One region of the Streptomyces sp. NPDC088766 genome, then DNA from elsewhere that is predicted to be linked to it. Evidence: riboswitches for the same ligand, from Rfam matches in the RefSeq annotation. Region 1 holds a riboswitch; each other region holds the start of a gene.
What was found. Region 1 has a riboswitch for S-adenosylmethionine ahead of thrC (threonine synthase). Riboswitches for the same ligand answer to the same signal wherever they lie in the genome.
Positions count from the first base shown of each region.

Region 2: another riboswitch for S-adenosylmethionine. It lies ahead of ACIP5W_RS19570 (aminotransferase class V-fold PLP-dependent enzyme); the one in region 1 lies ahead of thrC (threonine synthase).
Region 3: another riboswitch for S-adenosylmethionine. It lies ahead of ACIP5W_RS31970 (putative leader peptide); the one in region 1 lies ahead of thrC (threonine synthase).

Region 1 is NZ_JBIVKQ010000010.1:162,624-166,995, reverse strand. Features, by position in the region: gene groL (chaperonin GroEL) at 1-590, opposite strand, end outside; gene ACIP5W_RS16695 (cold-shock protein) at 934-1,140, opposite strand; gene ACIP5W_RS16690 (MoaD/ThiS family protein) at 1,605-1,880, opposite strand; gene thrC (threonine synthase) at 1,877-3,160, opposite strand; SAM riboswitch class I at 3,179-3,349, opposite strand; gene ACIP5W_RS16680 (glucosyl-3-phosphoglycerate synthase) at 3,519-4,372, shown strand, end outside.
Region 2 is NZ_JBIVKQ010000013.1:76,930-81,301, forward strand. Features, by position in the region: gene ACIP5W_RS19555 (Rieske 2Fe-2S domain-containing protein) at 1-214, shown strand, start outside; gene ACIP5W_RS19560 (cytochrome bc complex cytochrome b subunit) at 211-1,833, shown strand; gene trpD (anthranilate phosphoribosyltransferase) at 1,973-3,037, shown strand; SAM riboswitch class IV at 3,138-3,254, shown strand; gene ACIP5W_RS19570 (aminotransferase class V-fold PLP-dependent enzyme) at 3,493-4,372, shown strand, end outside.
Region 3 is NZ_JBIVKQ010000032.1:19,870-24,241, forward strand. Features, by position in the region: gene ACIP5W_RS31955 (ABC transporter permease) at 1-54, opposite strand, end outside; gene ACIP5W_RS31960 (ABC transporter permease) at 51-1,010, opposite strand; gene ACIP5W_RS31965 (ABC transporter substrate-binding protein) at 1,014-2,636, opposite strand; gene ACIP5W_RS31970 (putative leader peptide) at 2,820-2,942, opposite strand; SAM riboswitch class IV at 2,971-3,080, opposite strand; gene ACIP5W_RS31975 (TSUP family transporter) at 3,646-4,372, shown strand, end outside.

The DNA of each region.
Region 1 (4,372 bases):
TAGCCCTTGTCGAAGCGCATGCCCTCGGTGAGCTCGAGCTCGAGACCGAAGGTCTGCGACTCCTCGACGGTGATGACGCCTTCCTTGCCGACCTTGTCCATCGCCTCGGCGATCAGCTCGCCGATCTGGGTGTCGGCGGCGGAGATGGAGGCCGTCGAAGCGATCTGCTCCTTGGTCTCGACATCCTTCGCCTGCTCGAGCAGGGCACCGGAGACGGCCTCGACGGCCTTCTCGATACCGCGCTTGAGAGCCATCGGGTTGGCGCCGGCCGCCACGTTGCGCAGGCCCTCGCGGACCAGCGCCTGGGCGAGCACGGTCGCGGTGGTCGTACCGTCACCGGCGACGTCGTCCGTCTTCTTGGCGACTTCCTTGACCAGCTCGGCGCCGATCTTCTCGTACGGGTCCTCGAGCTCGATCTCCTTGGCGATGGAGACACCATCGTTGGTGATCGTGGGGGCGCCCCACTTCTTCTCGAGGACGACGTTGCGGCCCTTGGGGCCGAGCGTCACCTTCACGGCGTCCGCGAGCTGGTTCATGCCGCGCTCGAGGCCGCGCCGCGCCTCCTCGTCGAACGCGATGATCTTGGCCATGTGAAGTGGTCCCTCCAGGACTGGGGGTGATTCCTTCGGACCGCGCCCGCGCCCGCGACGGACGGCTCGCCGGCCCCGTGGTTCCTTGCCCCACCTGGCCTGCGGGCCTCACCGACCCGGTCCTTCGTTGTCACTCTCACCTTCAGAGTGCTAACGCAATGATTAGCACTCGCCTGTGCCGAGTGCAAGCGCCCCCCGGGGATCCGCAGGTGAACGAGGGGTGGCGGCGGACGCCGACGGGTGACCGCACGCGGCTTCGGACATGCCGAAGGGCTCGCACCCCGGGAGGTGCGAGCCCTTCGCCGATGGAACAGAAGAACGTCGCTGCAAGTCGGCGCGTGCTTCAGCCGGTCGCGAGCCGGACCATGTCCGCCTGCGGTCCCTTCTGGCCCTGCGAGATCTCGAAATCGACCCGCTGACCCTCTTCCAGGGTGCGGTATCCGTCCATCTGGATCGCGCTGTAGTGGACGAAAACATCCGCACCACCGTCGACCGCGATGAAGCCGTACCCCTTCTCCGCGTTGAACCACTTGACGGTGCCCTGAGCCATGCCTAACTCCCCTATTACTGGCCCTTGCACAGATCCGCACTTCGCGGATCCGGGTCAGACCTCACCCCCCAGTTGGTTGGGGGCGTGCGCCGGAACGCGTCGACCGCGGCCGAATGTATCTGTCCAACTGCCGTCTGCAACAGGTCAATCGGACGAGAATTCTGGACGCGAACGGTCCGGAGGAGAGTGAGAATTCGCCCGGATTCAGGGCAAGTCGGGCCCCACAAAGGGAATGAAAGGCGCAAAACACATGCACACTTTGGCTGCTTCTCATCGCCCGCCCCGACGGAACTCATATGCGGCCGGCATGCGATGGGCGACGCGTTCCCCAACTCTACCGCGCTCAACCACACTGAATTGCCCCCTCCGCTTCTCTCGCGGAGGGGGCAATTGGATGAACTCTCGGTAATTACTGTTACCGACGGTTACTACCGGCAGGTACTACCGACGGGTACGGGCACCGGTCAGCCGCCGGCCACGGCCGGGATGATGGAGACGCCGGCGCCGTCCGGGGTCGCCGTGTCAAGCCCCTGCTCGAAGCGCACGTCGTCGTCGTTGACGTACACGTTGACGAACCGGCGCAGCTTGCCCTGGTCGTCCAGGACGCGGGCGGCGATGCCGGTGTGGTTCTTCTCCAGGTCGGTGATGACCTCGCCGAGGGTCGCGCCCTCGGCCGGGACCTCGGCCTTGCCACCGGTGTAGGTGCGCAGGATGGTCGGGATGCGGACGGTCACGCTCATGCGAGGCCAGCCTCTCGGAAGGAGTCCAGGTTGGGGCGGATGGTGGCGGTCAGGCCGGTGCCGGCCACCGCGTCGAGGGTCTTGAGACCGTCCCCCGTGTTGAGGACGACGGTGGTCTTCGTCGGGTCCAGGAGACCGTTCTCGATCAGCTTCCTCGTCACACCGACCGTCACGCCGCCGGCGGTCTCCGCGAAGATGCCCTCGGTCCGCGCCAGCAGCTTGATCGCGTCGACCACCTGCTCGTCGTCCACGTCCTCCACCGCGCCGCCGGTACGGCGCGCGATGTCCAGGACGTAGGGCCCGTCCGCCGGGTTGCCGATGGCGAGGGACTTGGCGATGGTGTCCGGCTTCTGCGGCCGGACCACGTCATGACCCGCCTTGTAGGCGACGGACACCGGCGAGCAGCCCTCGGCCTGCGCACCGAAGATCTTGTACGGCCTGTCCTCGACGAGACCGAGCTTGATCAGCTCCTGCAGCCCCTTGTCGATCTTCGTGAGCTGCGAGCCGGAGGCGATCGGCACGACGAGCTGGTCGGGGAGCCGCCAGCCGAGCTGCTCGCAGATCTCGTACGCCAGCGTCTTGGAGCCCTCGGCGTAGTACGGCCGCAGGTTGACGTTGACGAAGCCCCAGCCCTCGCCGGCCGGGTCGCCGATCAGCTCGGAGCAGAACCGGTTCACGTCGTCGTAGTTGCCCTCGATGCCGACGAGTTCGCCGCCGTAGATCGCGGCCATGACGACCTTGCCCTGCTCCAGGTCGTGCGGGATGAACACACAGGAGCGGAAACCGGCGCGGGCGGCGGCGGCGCCGACGGCACCGGCCAGGTTGCCCGTGGAGGAGCAGGACAGGGTGGTGAAGCCGAAGGCGCGGGCGGCCTCGATGGCCTGGGCGACGACACGGTCCTTGAAGGAGTGCGTCGGGTTGCCGGAGTCGTCCTTGACGAACAGCTTGCCGGCGTCGACGCCCAGCTCGCGGGCCAGGTTGTCGGCCTGGACGAGCTTGGTCCAGCCGGGGTTGATGTTCGGCTTCTCCGCCACGTCGGCCGGGACCGGCAGCAGCGGCGCGTAGCGCCAGATGTTCGCGGGGCCCGCCTCGATGCGCTTGCGGAGTTCCTCGGTCTCGTAGGCCGAGAAGTCGTACGCGATCTCGAGCGGGCCGAAACACTCCTCGCAGGCGAAGACCGGGCCGAGGGGCACGCGGTGTCCGCACTCGCGGCAGGAGAGCGCCGCGGCGGGACCGAGATCGACGGAGTTCGTGGTGCTTGCAACTGTCTGCGCAGCCATGTGAGGCGAGGCCCTTTCTCCTCATCTTCCTCACGACGCATCTCGCCGTGAGACGGATTTGGCACCTTCCCTAGCCGGGAGCCTCGCCACATCGACGTGACGCGTTGGCGTTCACGCCTGGCGGCGCGCGCGGCTGGAGGGTTGCCGGGGCTTCATCGGGCCGTATCCCTCTGCCCCTCTGGATGAGCGGTATGAAGTTGTGAACAGCGGCCACCTCGGACATGCGATGGTCATCCGCGTTGTTCAAGACTGTAACCGAAGGCCAGGACAGTTGAGACAGACGTCCGAACCGCGAGATGGATCACACGGTCACCCCACGTGCACCGCGTGTGATCACGACAGTGAGGAGCCGCAGACCGTGCTGAAAGAAGCCGAGGCCTGGCTGGCCACCCGCTCCTGGTCCGTGACCGACCGCCCGCTGCACCGCGTCCTGGCCGCGAAGCGCGCCTCGGGCCAGTCGGTGTCGGTGGTGCTGCCCGCCCTGAACGAGGAGGAGACGGTCGGTGACATCGTCGCGGTCATCCGCCACGACCTGATGCGGCAGGTCCCCCTCGTCGACGAGATCGTCGTCGTCGACTCGGGCTCCACCGACCGTACGTCGCAGGTCGCCGCGGCGGCCGGGGCGCGCGTCGTCCACCGGGACGAGATCCTGCCCCGGATACCCGCCGTGCCCGGCAAGGGCGAGGTGCTGTGGCGGTCGCTGCTCGTGACGACCGGGGACATCGTCTGTTTCATCGACGCGGACCTCAGGGAGTTCTCCTCCGACTTCGTCTCGGGGATCGTGGGCCCGCTGCTCACCGACCCCGGCGTGGACCTGGTCAAGGCGATGTACGACCGTCCGCTGGGCACCGAGCTGCATTCGCCCGGCTCCGGCAGGACGGCGGGCCAGGGCGGCCGGGTCACCGAACTCATGGCCCGCCCCCTGCTCAACATGCACTGGCCGCAGCTGGCCGGCTTCGTGCAGCCGCTCGGCGGCGAGTACGCGGCCCGCCGCAGCCTGCTGGAACAGCTCCCGTTCCCCGTCGGCTACGGCGTGGAGCTGGGCATGCTCGTCGACGCCCTGCACCTGGTCGGCCTGGACGCCCTCGCCCAGGTCGACGTCGGCGTCCGCAAGCACCGTCACCAGGACGGGCAGGCGCTCGGCAGGATGGCGGCGGCGATCTACCGCACCGCGCAGCTCCGGCTGGCCCGCGGGCACCTGATCCGCCCCGC
Region 2 (4,372 bases), on a different contig from region 1:
TTGCCCGATCTCCCTGTACGAGCAGCAGACGCACCACGTGCTGTGCCCCTGCCACCAGTCCACCTTCGACCTGTCCGACGGTGCCCGAGTGATCTTCGGTCCCGCCGGTCACGCCCTGCCGCAGCTGCGCATCGGCGTGAACGACGAGGGCTATCTCGAGGCGCTCGGCGACTTCGAAGAGCCCGTCGGTCCTGCCTTCTGGGAGCGCGGATGAGCAACAAGGACGACCGCCGCAAGGCACCCGCGGGCGAGCGGGTCGCCGACTGGGCCGACGGCCGCCTGGGGATCTACTCCCTGGCCAAGGCCAACATGCGCAAGATCTTCCCGGACCACTGGTCCTTCATGCTCGGTGAGATCTGCCTCTACAGCTTCATCATCATCATCCTCACGGGTGTGTACCTGACGCTGTTCTTCCACCCGTCGATGAACGAGGTGGAGTACCACGGCAGCTACGTCCCGCTGCAGGGCCAGCTGATGTCCGAGGCCTTCAACTCGACCATGCACATCTCCTTCGACGTGCGCGGTGGTCTGCTCATCCGGCAGATCCACCACTGGGCCGCGGTCATCTTCCTCGCCGGCATGTTCGTGCACATGATGCGCGTCTTCTTCACGGGCGCCTTCCGCAAGCCGCGCGAGATCAACTGGCTGTTCGGCTTCCTGCTGTTCGTCCTGGGCATGTTCACCGGTTTCACCGGCTACTCGCTCCCGGACGACCTGCTCTCCGGCACCGGTGTCCGCTTCACGCAGGGCGCGATCCTGTCCGTGCCGATCGTCGGCACGTACATCTCGATGTTCCTGTTCGGCGGGGAGTTCCCGGGCGGCGACTTCGTCGCGCGGTTCTACTCGATCCACATCCTGCTGCTGCCGGGCATCATGCTCGGGCTCGTGGTCGGCCACCTGATCCTGGTCTTCTACCACAAGCACACCCAGTTCGCGGGTCCCGGACGCACCAACAAGAACGTCGTCGGCATGCCGCTGCTGCCGGTCTACATGGCCAAGGCCGGAGGCTTCTTCTTCCTGGTCTTCGGTGCCATCGCGGCCATGGCCGGCATCGCGACCATCAACCCGATCTGGGTGCTGGGCCCCTACCGTCCGGACCAGGTGTCCACCGGCGCCCAGCCCGACTGGTACATGGGCTTCGCCGAGGGCCTGATCCGCGCGATGCCGGGCTGGGAGATCAACTTCTGGGGCCACACGCTGGTCATGGGCGTGTTCGTCCCGCTGGTGCTGTTCGGTCTGTTCCTCGGTGTGATCGCCATGTACCCGTTCATCGAGTCCTGGGTCACCGGCGACAAGCGCGAGCACCACATCCTGGACCGGCCGCGCAACGCCCCGACCCGTACGGCCTTCGGTGTCGCCTGGGTCACCGGCTACCTGATCATGCTGGTCGGTGGTGGCAACGACATCATCGCCACCCACTTCCACCTGTCGATCAACGCGGTCACCTGGTTCGTCCGGATCGGCTTCTTCGCCGGACCGGTCATCGCCTTCGTGATCACCAAGCGGATCTGCCTCGGCCTCCAGCGCCGCGACAAGGACAAGGTGCTGCACGGTCGCGAGACCGGCACCATCAAGCGCCTGCCGCACGGTGAGTTCATCGAGGTGCACGAGCCGCTCAGCCAGGAGGCGCTCTACACGCTCACCGCGCACGAGCAGTACAAGCCCGCCGAGATCGGCCCGACGGTCGACGAGAACGGCGTCGAGCGCAAGGTGAACCGTGCCGAGAAGGTCCGCGTCAAGCTGAGCAACGCGTACTACGGCGAGGAGAGCCAGATCGCCAAGCCGACCGTCGAGGAGTACAAGGAGATCACGAGCGGCCACGGCCACCACTGATCGCTGCGTCGCCACGCACCCCAGAAGGGCCCCGTCCGGTGTACGGACGGGGCCCTTCGCCCTGTCCGCGGCTGGATAGGGTGGAACCGTCGAGACGCGCGTCCCGTGGAGCGGGACCACACTGATCCAGGAGCGGCTTATGAGCGCTGTGACCCCCGCCGGAGGCGACACCGCGGCGGCCCGTTCCTGGCCCGAGGTGCTGAACGCCCTGCTGTCCGGCCGCGACCTGAGCGCCGACGCCACGGCATGGGCGATGGACCGCATCATGCGCGGCGAGGCCACCGACGCGCAGATCGCCGGCTTCGTGGTGGCGCTGCGCGCCAAGGGCGAGACCGTCGAGGAGATCAACGGACTCGTCCGCGCGATGTACGAGCACGCGAACGTCATCGAGGTGCCCGGCCCGGCGGTCGACATCGTCGGCACGGGCGGCGACGGCGCGAAGACGGTCAACATCTCCACGATGTCCTCGATCGTCGTCGCCGGCACGGGCGTCAAGGTCGTCAAGCACGGCAACCGGGCCGCGTCCTCCGCCTCCGGTGCCTCGGACGTCCTGGAGAAGCTCGGTGTCCGCCTCGACCTGACCCCGCGGCGGGTGGCCGAGGTCGCCGAGGAGGCGGGCATCACCTTCTGCTTCGCCGTCAAGTTCCACCCGGCGCTGCGTCACGCGGGTGCCGCGCGCGGCCAGCTGGGCATCCGCACGGTGTTCAACGTCCTCGGCCCGCTGACCAACCCGGCCAGGGTCCGGGCCCAGGCGGTCGGTGTGGCGGACCTGCGCATGGCGCCGATCGTCGCCGGTGTCTTCGCCGAACGCGGCCACTCCTCGCTGGTGTTCCGCGGCGACGACGGCCTCGACGAGCTGACGACGACCTCCACCTCCCGGGTCTGGGTCGTGCGGGAGGGCAAGGTGACCGAGGAGTCCTTCGACCCGCGCGACGTCGGCCTCGACCTCGTTCCCGTCGAGGCCCTGCGGGGTGCCGACGCCTCCTACAACGCCGAGGTGGCGCGCAGGCTGCTGGACGGCGGGACGGGCCCCGTCCGCGACGCCGTCCTGCTGAACTCGGCGGCCGCCCTGGTCGCCCTGGAGCCGACCGGGGCACCGCTCGCCGAGCAGCTCCGCGCCGGTATGGCCAGGGCCGCGGAGTCCCTCGACTCGGGGGCGGCGAAGCGGACGCTGGAGCGCTGGGCGGCGGCCACCCACGCCTGAGCCGGGACAACGGCCGGCGAGGCGCGGTCCCGGCCCCTGGTGTCTCAGGAAATGGACCGCGCCTTGCGCGCCGGTGATCGTGTGGCAGGATGCCGTACCAGGTCATGAGTGACAGTCATGAGGCCCCGGCCGACTGTCCGGCAACCCTCCGTCCGTGGCGGGGTGCCCCGGGTGAAGACCAGGCTGTGGACACAAAGGTCCACGGCAAGCGCGGACCCCTCGTCACACCAGGGGTCCTGGTCGTCGAGGAGCCTTCCGTGAGCAAGCGAATGCGATAGGGCCGCAGAGCCCCGCCTCCGCATCCCTCCTTCACCTTTTCCCGCGCTCGAGCCCCAGGGCCTCTCGTGCGGATCATGCCGGGCCCGCGGGCCCCGCTCCCTGATCCGGCCTGATCCGAACGGAAGAACCCGGCCGCTCGCGTGGTGAATCCCTCTGCCTCTCACGGGAGTTCCGTCATGTCCGTCTCCACCGCTGCCGTCGCCCCGACCGTTTGCGCCCCCCTGCCCGTTCTGGGACGGGATGTCACCGTCCCGCTCGTCACCGGCGGCGAGGTCGGCTACGCGGCCCTGGACTACGCCGCCAGCGCGCCCGCCCTCCAGCGTGTCTGGGACGACGTGGCCGCCTACGCCCCCTACTACGGCAGCGTCCACCGCGGCGCCGGACACCTCTCCCAGCTCTCCACCGACCTCTTCGAGAACGCCCGCCGCACGGTCGCCGACTTCCTCGACTGCCGGCCCGACGACCAGCTCGTCTTCACCCGCTCCACCACCGACTCCCTCAACCTCCTCGCCGCCGCCCTTCCCGCCGACTGCCAGGTCTTCGTCTTCGAGACCGAGCACCACGCCGCGCTGCTGCCCTGGAAGAACGCCCGGGTCACCTGCCTCGACGCCCCCCGCACCCCGCGGCAGGCCGTGGCCGCCCTGGAGCGGGCCCTCGCCGACCGGGAACCGCACGGCCCGGCCCTGGTCTGCGTCACCGGCGCCTCCAACGTCACCGGCGAGCTGTGGCCCGTGCGCGAGCTGGCCGCCGCGGCCCACGCCCACGGTGCCCGGATCGTCCTGGACGCCGCCCAGCTCGCCCCCCACCACCCGGTGTCCGTCCGCGACCTCGACGTCGACTGGGTCGCCTTCTCCGGCCACAAGCTGTACGCCCCCTTCGGCTCCGGCGTGCTGGCCGGCCGCGCCGACTGGCTGCGGGCGGCCGAGCCGTACCTCGCCGGTGGCGGCGCCAGCCGCAAGGTGACCCGGCGCGCGGACGGGGGAGTGGAGGTGGAGTGGCACGAGAGCGCCGCCCGGCACGAGGCCGGCTCCCCGAACGTCATCGGGGCCTACGCCG
Region 3 (4,372 bases), on a different contig from region 1:
CGCCGAGCCGGGCGCGGCACCGGTGGTGACGTCGTCGACAAGGGACCGGGTCATGCGAAACTCCCCTTCCTTCCGGAGGCCACCACGATCCGCGGGTCGAGAAGCGGATAGACGAGATCGACGGCCAGGTTGGCCAGCACGAAGATCAGTGCCCCGAACACCACGACTCCCTGGACCAGCGGGATGTCCTGGGCCGTGACCGCGGCCGCCGTGACCCGGCCCAGGCCGTCGCGGGAGAACACGGTCTCGACGACCACCGAACCGGCGATCAGCTGCCCGGCCAGCAGCCCGACGACCGTCAGCGCCGGCAACGACGCGTTGCGCAGAGCGTGCCGCAGGTGGATCCGCCACCTGCCCGCGCCCTTGGCCCGGGCGGTCTCCACATAGGCCTGGTCCAGGGCCGTGAGCAGGCTCTTGGCCAGCACCTGTGCGACCTGCGCACCGGTCGGGATCGCCAGTGTCAGCGCCGGCAGCACCAGGCCCCGCAGACCGTCGTTGCCGAACGCCGGGAACCACCGCAGCCGGAAGGAGAACAGCTCGACGAACAGCAGCCCCACCCAGAAGGTCGGCACCGACACGCCGAGCGGCGGCAACGACAGCAGCAGTTGCCGCAGCCACCGCTGCGAGGTGCAGGTCGCCAGCACCGCGAGACCGCCGCCGAGGACCACCGCGAGCACCAGCGCCGTACCGGTCAGCGCCAGGGTCTGCGGCAGTGCGTCGCCCAGGGTCGAGGTCACCGAACGGCCGGTGGAGACCGAGTCGCCGAAGTCCCCGCGCACCGCGTTGCCGAGGTGGTCGGCGTACTGCGCCAGTACCGGCTTGTCGAAGCCGTACTCGTGCCGAAGCCTGGCGAGCTGCGCCGGATCGATCTGCGCGGAGTCCGCTCCGGCACCGGCCATCGCCGACACCGGATCACCGGGCAGGAAGTCCAGCACCAGGAACGAGACCGTGTAGGCCGCCCACAGCACTCCGAGCGCCTGCGCGACGCGTTTGATCACGTAGTGGAGCATGCGCTAGCCGATCCAGGTGTCGTGCAGCTGGATCCGGCTGGAGGCCTCGAGGCCGAGGCCGTGCACCTTCTTCGCCACCCCGAGCTGGGTCTGCAGCTCCACCACCGGCACCACGTACGCGTTCTGCACGATCAACCGCTGTGCCTGGCCGACCAGTTGCTTGCGCTTGGCCGCATCGGTGGTGGCCGCCTGCTGGGTCAGCAGCGAGTCCAGCGGACTCGCCGGCAGGTGGTAGAAGTTGGCCAGCCGGGTGGAGTACTGGCTGCGCAGGATGTCCGGGTCGGCCCGGGTCAGGTTGCCCCACACGGCGTCGAAGTCGCCGGACTGCAGCGTCGGGGCGAACTGGGTGATCTGCCGTTCCTCGAGCACCACGTCGATGCCGACGGCCTTGAGCTGCTGCTGGATCAGCTCCAGTGCGGGCTGGTTCGTGGCCGCGTTGGCGAACCACGTGACGGACAGCCTCAGTCTGCCGCCGTTCTTCGTCCGGATGCCGTCGCTGCCCGTCTTCCAGCCGGCCGAGTCCAGCAGGGACTTCGCCCTCGCCGCGTCGTGGGCCAGCTCCGGGCCGAGGTCGGCGTAGTCCGGTGTGGTGTGCGCCAGGATGCTGGTGGCCGGCTGCGTACCGGTCGGGAACACGGCGTCGACGATCTGCTGCCGGTCGATGGCGAACAGGATCGCCTGACGCACCTTCACGTCCTTGAGCAGCGGCCGGGAGTTGTTCAGCCCCAGGTGGAACACGTTGCCCGGGTTGGCCCGCCGCAGCAGGTCCACGTGAGCGCCCTTGAGCGCCGCCTCGTCGGCCTTGCCCACGCTGCTGATCGCGTCCACCTGACCGGACTGGAGGCTGCCGGTGCGCACCCCTGCCTCGGGCACCACCTTGAACACCAGCTTGTCGAGGTACGCCGCGCCCTTCTTGGTCCACAGCGAGGAACCCCAGTCGTAATCGGCGCGCTTGGCCAAGGTGATCGACTGGTTCTGCACGTACTGCTTCAGCGTGAACGGGCCGCTGCCGGCGATTCCCCGGCTGCACTTCTGCTGCGGGGACCTCTTCACGCTCGCCGACGACTCGATGCCCAGTGAGAACGTGGAAGTGGCCTGCAGGAACTGGGCGTTGGGCTGCTTGAACTTCACCCGCACGGTGAGCGGGCCGACCACGGAGGTGCTTTCCACGCCGCTCAGGTACCCCTGGGCCAGGCCCCCCAGGGCGCCCAGCTTCGGTACCGCGTCGAAGTTGTCCTTGACCACCTGCGCGGTCAGCGGTGTCCCGTCGCTGAAGGTGACACCGGATCTGAGGTGGAAGGTGAAGGTCGTCGTGTCCGGGCTGATGTCCCAGCTCTTCGCCAGCCACGGCACGATCCTGCCGGTCCCGGGGTCCTGGTCGGTCAGGGAGTCGACGATCTGGCGCAGCGAGTAGACGGTGTCGTTGCTGGCGACCTGCTGCGGATCCACGCAGCCGGCGTCGGAGCCCACCGCGAAGGTCAGTGTGCCGCCGGACCGGGCCCGGCCGCTGTCGTTGCTCGAACCGCTGCCGCCGCCGGACGAGCATGCGGTCAGCAGCACACTGGTTGTCAGGAGCGCGGTCAGTGCCGCCCGTCGGGCAGGGCGGGAATCCGGATGCGGTATCACGGAATGATTTCTCCTACTCGAAAGCCGTCACGCACGTTTCCGTGCGGACATGGAGAGGCGTGGACGGTGTCGCTCCCGGGAAAGAGCGACACGGTCAAAGGGCGTGGGGCGGGGAAGGATCAGGAGGTTGCCGCGGGCGTCAGAGGCAGCGGTGAACGTCCTCGGACAGCCGACGGGACTCGGTCAGCCACGACACAGGCAAGTGGTGATGCGCTGCAGGTCGATGTGGCGTCGGCGGGAGAATCGGGAGAGAGCCGCCACGGCCGTGATGGAGGGACTCGAGACGCTGCTGTGCCGCACGCTCATTCCTCCGTGGTCCAGGCCCTGTCACGGGGCCACGCGCTTGCCGGGTGGGCGACCCGGCCGGGCTTTCACCTGGAGCACCCCACCGCGTCGGAGGGTTGCCGGTCAGCAAGCCAGGGCTTCACGCTGACACTCAATGCCACTTGAAACTTTACCGATCGCCGCCGTGATCCGTCAATGGAGCCGGCCGCAGTCCGAGCCGCGTCGGTCGGCGGTCGCAGGAGGCCGGGCCGCGTGATCGAGATCGTCGAAGGTGACCGCCGCATCGGACGCGACCGGTGCGGCGAGGTGTGCCCGACGTGCGTGTTCGACAGGGCCCCGACGGTGTTCCGGTGATCGCGCGACGGGACAACTGCCGGACCTGCTTGCGGCGTGAGGCGTACTGACCGGCCGACCCGCTGTTCGTCGCACCACCGGTGACGCGGTCCCTTCCGGCTCGTGCTTCCGCGATGCGGCGGAACTCGACGAGTCCGGCCTGCTCGGCGGGTACCGGCGCGCACCCGGCTGCGGCAGGGGAAGGGCGCTCGGTGCCCGTACCGCGGTCGGGACCGGTCGCCGACACCGGTGACCCCGTCCACGGCGGCGGCCGCCGCCCGGCCACGACCGGCATCGGCCTCATCGCCGTCACGTCGGCGAGACGCTCTACGCTCTCCTCGGGGCACGAGCCGGGGTCCGCATCGGCTGACACGCGCGCAGGGGGAACCGGGTGGAGTGGGGACTGGGAGCGGCCGGCGTCGTGGTCGGCCTGCTGATCGCCGTGGTGACCGCCCCGGCCGGGGTGTCCGGAGCCGTCTTCCTGCTGCCGGTGCAACTGAGCGTGTTCGCTGTCCCCGACCCGGCCGTCACCCCCACGAACCTTCTCTACAACGTCGTAGCAGGGCCAGGTGCCCTCCTGCGCTACCGGCGTGCCGGTGCCCTGCGAGGCCCGCTCGTCCGCCGGCTGGTGACGGGCACGCTCCCCGGCGTGGTCCTCGGCGCGTTCATCCGCGTCTTCGCCCTGCCGGGCCCCCACGTCTTCCGGCTCCTGATCGCCGCCCTGATGCTGCCGCTCGGCCTCTGGCTGATCACCGGGACACTCCGCCCCGCGCACCTGGAGAGCCCGCGCCCCGAGCCCGCGCCCCGGACGGTCACCGGCCTCGCGCTCGCCGTCGGGGTGGTGGGCGGGATCTACGGCATCGGCGGTGGCTCGATCCTCGGCCCCGTCCTGGCCGGCCGCGGGGTCCCTGTCGCCAAGGTCGCCCCCGCCGCGCTCGCCTCCACCTTCGCCACGTCCGTCGTCGGAGCCTCCACCTACGCGCTGCTGTCCCTGGCCCGAACCGGCAGCATCGCCCCCGACTGGTCCCTCGGCCTGGCCTGCGGCCTCGGCGGCCTCATCGGCGGCTACCTGGGTGCCCGCCTCCAGCCCCGTCTGCCCGAAACGCTCCTCCGTCTGC